2 linked regions of the Telluria mixta genome follow. The protein of the gene in region 1 interacts with the protein of each later gene in a pairwise test. Links are inferred from orthologs where the notes say so. Each region holds a gene or a part of one and is shown in the gene's direction. Other genes may lie near its edges.

Region 1 (4,030 bases):
CGCGGCCCTGCAGAACTATGCGAAAGACCTGAATCCCGACAACCTCACCCTGGTCACCCTGCCGAAGCTGGACTGGCAGACGGCCAAGGCGTCGTGGGTGGCGGCGCTGCAGCAGGCGGCGGTCTACGTCGAGATTCCGAACGTGGAACGGGCGCAGCTGCCGGGCTGGATCGGCATGCGCTTATCAAGCCAGAACCAGAGCGCGGACCGCCAGAGCCTGGACTTCATCGCCGACCGCGTCGAGGGCAACCTGCTGGCGGCGCACCAGGAAATCCAGAAGCTCGGCCTGCTGTACGAGCCGGGCAAGCTCACATACGAGCAGGTGCATGACGCCGTGCTGAACGTGGCGCGCTACGACGTCTTCAAATTGTCGGAAGCGATGCTGGCCGGCGACCCGGCCCGCCTCGTGCGCATGCTGGAAGGGCTGAAAGGCGAGGGCGAGGCGTTGCCGCTGGTTTTATGGGCCGTCTCCGAAGAAATCCGCACGCTGCTAAAATTAAAGGCAGGGATGGCGCAGGGACGCCCGCTGGGGGCCCTGCTGAAGGAATATCGCATCTGGGGCCCGCGCGAGCGCATGATGGAACCGGCGCTGCGCAGGATTTCGCTGCCGACCCTGGAAACGGCGCTGCAGCAGGCGGCGCAGGTCGACAAGATGGTCAAGGGCCTGCGCGCGAAGCAGTTCGCGGGCGATGCGTGGGATGCGATGCTGCAGCTGGCGTTGAAAGTCGCATCGACATAACGAATTCACTGGAAGAAGCACGATGGACATCACCGAGTACATGCAAACAATCGGCCGCCAGGCGCGCGCGGCCTCGCGCGGCATGGCGCGCGCAGACAGCGCCACCCGCAACCAGGCCTTGCTCCTGATCGCCGCCGCCATCGAGCGCGACGCCGACCAGCTGCGCGCCGCCAACGCGCGCGACATGGAAGCGGCGGCCGCCGCCGGCCTGGAACCGGCGCTGCTGGACCGCCTCGCGCTGTCCGACAAGGCGATCGCCACGATGGTCGACGGCCTGCGCCAGATCGTCGCGCTGCCCGATCCGATCGGCGAAATCACCGACCTGAAATTCCGCCCGACGGGCATCCAGGTGGGCCGCATGCGCGTACCGCTGGGCGTGATCGGCATCATCTACGAAGCGCGCCCGAACGTGACCGTCGACGCGGCCGGCCTGTGTATCAAGAGCGGCAATGCCGCCATCCTGCGCGGCGGCTCGGAAGCCATCCACTGCAACCGCGCGCTGGCCGCGCTGGTGGCCGAAGGCCTGCGCGGCGCCGGCCTGCCGGAGCACGGCGTGCAGGTCGTCGAGACGACGGACCGCGCCGCCGTCGGCGCCCTGATCACGATGCCGGAATTCGTGGACGTGATTGTCCCGCGCGGCGGCAAGGGCCTGATCGCGCGCCTGATGAAGGAAGCCACCGTCCCGATGATCAAGCACCTGGACGGCATCTGCCACGTCTACATCGACGCGAAAGCGGACATCGCCAAGGCGCTGCCGATCGCGATGAACGCGAAAACGCACCGCTACGGCACGTGCAACACGATGGAGACGCTGCTCGTCGCCCGCGCCATCGCGCCGACCGTGCTGCCGCAACTGGCCGAGCTGTACGCGACGAAGGAAGTGGAACTGCGCGCGGATCCGGAAGCGCTGGCGATCCTGCAGGGCTATCCGCATTTGACGCCCGCGACGGAAGAGGACTGGAGCACGGAATACCTGGCGCCGATCCTCGCCGTGAAGATCGTGGACGGCATCGACGCGGCCATCGAGCATATCAACACGTATTCGTCGAAGCACACCGACGCCATCGTTACCGAGGATTACACGGACGCGATGCGCTTCCTGCGCGAGGTGGATTCGGCCTCGGTGATGATCAACGCGTCGACGCGCTTCGCCGACGGCTTCGAATATGGCCTGGGTGCGGAGATCGGCATCTCGAACGACAAGCTGCATGCGCGCGGGCCGGTTGGGCTGGAAGGCCTGACGTCGCTGAAATACGTGGTCTTTGGCCACGGCGAAGTGCGCAAATAAATTCGGGGTCAGAGCACATTTTTCGGAAAATTCGGGGTCAGAGCACATTTGAGGACAATTGTTCCTACGTGCCTCTAATTGCGGCAGCCTGCATCCGCGAGGCGGGGCAGAGGGACTTTGTCGATCTCTTGGCGCCCGTTGATTCTCAAGAGCCATTGCACTAAAAAGTGCTCTGACCCCGAATTTTTGCGAAAACGTGCTACGACCCCGAATTGGAGCTCTTGAATAAAGGAATTGCATGTACCTCTGGATCAAAGCGCTGCACATCGTCTTCGTCGCCTCGTGGTTCGCCGGCCTGTTCTACCTGCCGCGCATCTACGTGAACCTGGCCCAGGAAAGCAACCCTGCAGTAGTCGAGCGCCTGCTCGGCATGGGCCGCCGCCTGTACCGCTTCACGACGATCCTGATGGTGCCGGCGCTGTTGCTGGGCCTGTGGCTGTGGCTGGGCTTCGGCATCAAGGGCGGCTGGCTGCATGCAAAACTGGCGCTCGTGATCCTCGTGATCGGCTACCATCATGCGTGTGGTTCGCTGCTGAAAAAATTCGAACGCGGCGTCAATACGCGCAGCCATAAGTGGTTCCGCGTGTTCAACGAGGTTCCGGTTCTGCTGCTGCTGGCCATCGTAATCCTGGTCGTCGTAAAGCCGTTCTGACCTGAAGATTCAACAAGTTTGATTGGCGGCCGGGCCTACATCCCCGGCCGCTTCGTTTTTAACCAACGGATAAAGGGTACCCCCATGACTTCTTATTTCTGCCCCTGCCCGCGCGGCATGGAACAGGCACTGGCCGACGAGCTGGCCGAGATCGCACAAACCACCGGCAGCACGTCGCTGAAGGTGCACAACCAGGTGCCGGGCGGCGTGCACTGCTCGGGCACGGACGCCGACGCGTACCGCATCAACCTGCATTCGCGAATCGCGTCGCGCGTGCTGCTGCGCATCGCCAACCGCACCTACGCCAACGAAAACGACATCTACGACCTCGTGCTCGAACAGCCGTGGGAAGACTGGTTCAGCGTCGACCACACGATCCGCGTCGACATCACCGCAATCAAGTCGCCGCTGACGAGCCTCGAGTTCACCACGCTGAAGATCAAGGACGCCGTCTGCGACCGCTTCCGCGACCAGTTCGGCCGCCGCCCGTCCGTCAACACGCGCACGCCGGACATGCGCATCATGGGCTTCCTCGACCAGCGCAACTTCACGATCTACCTCGACACGTCCGGCGAAGCGCTGTTCAAGCGCGGCTGGCGCGAGGAGACGGGCGACGCGCCGCTGCGCGAAAACCTCGCCGCCGGCCTGCTGCGCGTGGCGGGCTGGAAGCCGGGCATGACGCTGTTCGATCCGATGTGCGGCTCGGGCACGATCCTGATCGAGGCCGCGCAGATGGTGCAGGGCATCCCGCCCGGCGCGCGCCGCCGCTTCGCGTTCGAGAAATTCAGGAACTTCAATACCAAGGCCTGGCAGGAGATGAAGACGGCGATCAAGCCGAACCCGCTGCCGGAGACGCCAACCATTTTCGGCTCCGACATCTCCGGCGACATGGTCGCGATGACGCGCCATAACCTGCGCTCGGCCGGCATCCTGTTCGAGGTGCCGCTGAAGCAGATCGAGGCGCAGCAGGTGCAGCCGCCCACCAGCGAGCCAGGCCTCCTGGTGACCAATCCCCGTACGGCGAGCGGATCGGCGTGCGCGGCGACTCCACCATTCCGCAGGACGAGATGGCCGTCGGCTTCTACCAGCAGCTCTCCGCCACCCTAAAGCAGCGCTTCGCCGGCTGGACGGTGTACCTGTTCACGGCCGACCTGGGCCTGCCGAAGATGCTGCGCCTGAAGGAATCGCGCAAGACCCCGTTCTTCAACGGCGCCCTCGAATGCCGCCTGTTCCGCTTCGACATGGTGGCCGGCTTCAATCGCCGCGACGCGGCAAAACCGAAAGAAGAATAACGATGCTGCCCGAACCCGAACCGGACAATCTACCGAAAGACCCCGTCACCCCGATCCCG
Region 2 (5,040 bases), 790 kb from region 1 along the record:
CCGGCACCGACATCGCCTATGCCGTGCCGCTGACCGCGATCGCGGCGTTCGGCCACTGGTGGCTGGGCTCGATCAACTGGGCGCTGTTGTCGGCGCTGCTCGTCGGCTCGCTGCCCGGGATCACGATCGGCTCATGGGCCGCCCGGGCCGTTCCCGAGAAAGTATTGCGGGGATTGTTGGCGATGACACTGGCGGGAGTGGCGGTCAAGCTGCTCCACTAAGTTGAACTGAGGAAAAGGCGCCGCAAGGCGCCTTTCCTGCTTTTTGGATCTTGCTAATGCGGGAAACGTCTATGCAAATGAGGAATGCTTCGTTTGTAATATGTCTTTCCAGTGAGATTATTTCGTTCCGTTAGAAGAAATTGTAATAAGGCGACCGATGACCACTTTACTATCCCGTAACAGCGCCAACCGGGTGATCCCCGGGTTCGGGCTCTCGCTCGGGTTCACGATTTTCTATCTGGCGCTGCTGGTGCTGATCCCGCTGTCGGCCATCTTCCTGAAGACGTTCACGATGAGCTGGGATGCCTTCGTGAGCGCCGTGACGTCGCCGCGCGTCATGGCGTCGTACCGCCTGAGCTTCGGCGCCGCGCTGATCGGCGCCGGGATCAACGTCGTGTTCGGGGGCATCGTCGCGTGGGTGCTCGTGCGTTACCAGTTCCCCGGCAAGCGCTTCGTCGATGCGCTCGTCGACCTGCCGTTCGCGCTGCCGACCGCCGTCGCCGGCATCACGTTGACGTCGCTGTATTCGTCCAACGGCTGGATCGGCAAGCACCTGGAGCCGCTCGGCATCAAGGTCGCGTTCACGCCGCTGGGCGTCGTCATCGCGCTGACCTTCATCGGCCTGCCGTTCGTCGTGCGCACGGTGCAGCCGGTGCTGGAAGACGCGGAGCGCGAACTGGAAGAAGCGGCCGCCAGCCTGGGTGCCAGCCCGTGGCAGACCTTTACCCGCGTGATCCTGCCGAGCGTCGTGCCGGCGCTGCTGACGGGCTTCGCCCTCGCGTTCGCCCGCGCCACCGGCGAGTACGGCTCGGTCATCTTCATCGCCGGCAACATGCCGATGATCTCCGAGATCACGCCGCTGTTCATCATCACCAAGCTGGAGCAGTACGACTACACGGGCGCCACGGCCATCGCCGTCGTGATGCTGCTCGTGTCGTTCATCCTCCTGCTGGCCATCAACCTGCTGCAGGCCTGGGCGCGCAAGCGTGCGGGCAAATAATATGAGTGCCGTTCTCGACAATCACCTGAAAGACAAGGCGGCGGTCGTCGCCCAGGCGCCGCGCAAGGCCACCAATACGCTGGAGCCAAGCTGGGTGCGCTATGCGCTGATCGCCGTGGCGCTGCTGTTCCTCACGCTGTTCCTGTTCGTGCCGCTCGTGGCCGTGTTCACCGAAGCCCTGAAGAAGGGCTGGGACACGTACAAGGAAGCCGTCATCGATCCGGACGCGCTGTCCGCCATCAAGCTGACATTCATCGCCGCCGGCATCGCCGTGCCGCTGAACCTCGTGTTCGGCGTGGCCGCCGCGTGGACCATCGCCAAGTTCGACTTCCCCGGCAAGAGCATCCTGCTGTCGCTGATCGACCTGCCGTTCTCCGTGTCGCCCGTGATCGCGGGCCTGATCTATGTGCTGCTGTTCGGTTCGCAGGGCTGGTTCGGCCCGTGGCTGATGGACCACGACATCAAGATCCTGTTCGCCGTGCCGGGCATCGTGCTGGCGACCATCTTCGTCACGTTCCCGTTCGTCGCCCGCGAACTGATCCCGCTGATGCAGGCGCAGGGCAGCGAAGAGGAAGAGGCGGCCCTCGTGCTGGGCGCGTCCGGCTGGAAGACCTTCTTCAAGGTCACGCTCCCGAACATCAAGTGGGGCCTGCTGTACGGCGTGATCCTCTGTAACGCCCGGGCGATGGGCGAGTTCGGCGCCGTGTCGGTCGTCTCCGGCCACATCCGCGGCGAGACGAACACGATGCCGCTGCAGGTCGAGATCCTCTACAACGAATACAACTTCACCGCCGCGTTCGCGATCGCGTCGCTGCTGGCACTGCTGGCCCTCGTGACCCTGGCGGTGAAAACCTTTATCGAATGGCGCATGCACCAGGCCCGGAAGGCCAGCGTGCAGGACCACACCACGGAGTAATACCATGACGATCGAAGTCCAACACATCCGCAAGCAGTTCGGCCAGTTCACGGCCCTGGACGACGTGTCGCTGAAGTTTGCCGACGGCGAGCTGACGGCGCTGCTGGGCCCGTCCGGCTGCGGCAAGACCACGCTGCTGCGCATCATCGCCGGCCTGGAGTTCCCGGACGCGGGCCGCGTGCTGCTCGACGGCGACGACGCGTCGAACCGCCATGTGCGCGAGCGCCAGGTCGGTTTCGTGTTCCAGCATTACGCGCTGTTCAAGCACATGACCGTGTTCGAGAACGTCGCCTTCGGCCTGCGCGTCAAGCCGCGCAAGGAGCGTCCGTCGGAAGCAGTGATCCGCGAGAAAGTGAAAAAGCTGCTGGAGCTCGTGCAGCTGGACTGGATTGCCGACCGCTATCCGCCGCAACTGTCCGGCGGCCAGCGCCAGCGCATCGCCCTCGCGCGCGCCCTCGCCGTGGAGCCCCGCGTGCTGCTGCTGGACGAACCGTTCGGCGCGCTCGATGCGAAAGTGCGCAAGGAACTGCGCCGCTGGCTGCGCCAGCTGCACGACGAGCTGCACGTGACGTCGATCTTCGTCACCCACGACCAGGAAGAGGCGCTCGAAGTGGCGGACCAGGTCGTCCTGATGAACAAGGGCCATATCGAGCAGCTGGGCACGCCTAGCGACGTGTACAACCACCCCGTGTCGCCATTCGTCTACGGCTTCCTGGGCAACGTCAACCTGTTCCACGGCCGCGTGAACGACGGCGTGCTGGCCAGCGGCGACGCCACGTTCCACGCGCCCCAGTTCGCGGACGTGAAGAACGGCGAAGGCATCGCCTACGTCCGTCCCCACGACCTCGACGTCGAGCGCTATGTCGCAGGCGGGGAGGGGGTCGCGGTGAAACTGCGCCGCGCGCACGCGATCGGCCCGCTGGCCCAGCTGGACCTGGAGCGCGCCGACAACGCCCAGATCATCGAAGCCGTCATCCCGAACGAGCGCTATCGCGAACTGGGACTGCGCGACGGCGAGACGCTGCTGGTGAAACCCAAGCGCATGCACGTATTTGTTGATCAGGGAGCGGACATATGAATTTCCAGCAGTTGCGTTCGGTGCGCGAAGCCGCGCGCCGCAATTTTAATTTGACCGATGTGGCGAATGCCCTGTTCACGTCGCAGCCGGGCGTGTCGCGCCAGATCCGTGAGCTGGAGGACGAGCTGGGCGTCGTCATCTTCGAGCGCAACGGCAAGCGCCTGACCGGCCTCACGGATCCGGGCAAGGGCATCCTGAAGATCATCGAGCGCCTGCTCGTCGAAGCGGAAAACCTGCAGCAGGCCAGCAGCGAATACGCCGCGCAGGACAGCGGCACGCTGACGGTCGCCGTCACCCACACGCAGGCGCGCTATGCGCTGCCGCAGGTGGTGCAGGCGTTCCGTACGGCGTTCCCGGGCGTGCGCATCGCCCTGCAGCAGAGTGCGCCGGAACACATCGCGGAATGGGTGCTGTCGGGCCGCGCCGACATCGGCATCGCGACGGAAGGCCTGTCGACGTTCCCCGACCTCGTGTCGTTCCCGTGCTACCGCTGGAGCCACCTCGTCGTCGTGCCGGATGGTCATCCGCTGCTGCAGCAGTCGCCCATCAAACTGTCCGACCTGGCCGAATTCCCGCTGATCACGTACGACGTGGGCTTTACCGGCCGCAGCCACATCGACGCCGCGTTCGCCGCTGCCGGCGTGAGCCCGGACATCATGCTGACGGCGATGGATTCGGACGTCATCAAGCAATACGTGTCGCTGGGGATGGGTGTCGGTATTGTCGCCTCGATGGCGTTCGACCACGGCCGCGACCGCGGGCTGCGTGCGATCGAGTCGTCGCATTTGTTCGCGCCGAACGTGACGCGTCTCGCGGTGCGCCGCGGTGCCTACCTGCGCGCGTATGCCTATGACTTCATTGAGCGCTTCGCGCAGGGCTTTACCAAGATGGATATCGAGAAGGCGCTGCATCCGGTGGTAGCGGATTAAAAGCCGCTACACACAATCGAACGCAACATAAACCAACGTCATTCCCGCGCAGGCGGGAATGACGGTTTATGGGCTAATCCTCATACTTGGGTCCCCGCCTCCGCGGGGACGACGTGCTAGGGCAAACGCCCTTGTCAGCGTTGCGCGCGCAGCGCGTCTGCGCACTCGCGCACGAGTGCGGGCCCCCGGTAGATCAGGCCGCTGTACAACTGCACGAGCTGGGCGCCCGCATCGATCTTGGCCTTCGCATCGCGTCCGCTCAGGATGCCGCCCACGCCGATGATCGGCACGGCGGTGCCGACTTCGGCCCTGAGCGCACGGATCACGATGGTCGACTGCTCGAACACGGGTGCGCCCGACAGGCCGCCCTGTTCGGTCGCGTGGCGCATGCCTTCCACGTCGCGGCGGGCCAGCGTGGTATTGGTGGCGATCACGCCATCGATGCCGTGACGGACGAGGGCGCCGCCGATATTGCGGATCTGGTCGCCGTCGACGTCCGGCGCGATCTTCAGCGCCAGCGGCACGTAGTGGCCGTACTTGTCGGCCAGGCGCGACTGTTCTTCCTTCAGCTGCGACAGCAGGGCATCCAGTTCGGACGCGCCCTGCAGCTGGCGCAGGTTCTTCGTATTCGGCGACGAAATATTCACGGTGACGTAGCTGGCATACGGATACACCTTGCGCAGGCAAGCCACGTAGTCGTCGGCCGCGCGTTCAATGGGCGTGTCGGCGTTCTTGCCGATGTTCAGGCCCAGCACGCCCTGGCGTTCCTGATAGAAGCGCGATGCCTGGACGTTGGCGACGAAGGCGTCGACGCCGCCGTTGTTGAAGCCCATCCGGTTGATGATGCCGCGCGCGGCCGGCAGGCGGAACATGCGCGGCCGCGGATTGCCCGGCTG

Evidence for each region. Proteins that work in one complex are often made in the same cells at the same time.
Region 2: the proteins of P0M04_RS11320 (region 1) and P0M04_RS14800 interact in binary tests that used the Escherichia coli proteins (3 or more experiments, as listed by UniProt). The link is inferred for Telluria mixta from one-to-one orthologs.

What each region holds. Positions count from the first base shown.
Region 1 is NZ_CP119520.1:2,540,908-2,544,937, forward strand. What follows is about bases 1-2,894. They hold P0M04_RS11320 (glutamate-5-semialdehyde dehydrogenase), read left to right. Parts: upstream 1-761; coding sequence 762-2,027; downstream 2,028-2,894. Other genes in these bases: holA (DNA polymerase III subunit delta), read left to right, coding at 1-739; P0M04_RS11325 (CopD family protein), read left to right, coding at 2,266-2,679. Outside these bases: P0M04_RS11335 (multidrug effflux MFS transporter), read left to right, coding at 3,974-4,030. UniProt on the Escherichia coli protein: Catalyzes the NADPH-dependent reduction of L-glutamate 5-phosphate into L-glutamate 5-semialdehyde and phosphate. The product spontaneously undergoes cyclization to form 1-pyrroline-5-carboxylate.
Region 2 is NZ_CP119520.1:3,326,337-3,331,376, forward strand. Bases 1,278-4,178 are described here. They hold P0M04_RS14800 (sulfate/molybdate ABC transporter ATP-binding protein), read left to right. Parts: upstream 1,278-2,141; coding sequence 2,142-3,215; downstream 3,216-4,178. Other genes in these bases: cysW (sulfate ABC transporter permease subunit CysW), read left to right, coding at 1,278-2,137; P0M04_RS14805 (CysB family HTH-type transcriptional regulator), read left to right, coding at 3,212-4,144. Outside these bases: P0M04_RS14785 (sulfite exporter TauE/SafE family protein), read left to right, coding at 1-221; sulfate ABC transporter permease subunit CysT, read left to right, coding at 379-1,221; more of cysW, read left to right, coding at 1,223-1,277; P0M04_RS14810 (quinone-dependent dihydroorotate dehydrogenase), read right to left, coding at 4,279-5,040. UniProt on the Escherichia coli protein: Part of the ABC transporter complex CysAWTP involved in sulfate/thiosulfate import. Responsible for energy coupling to the transport system.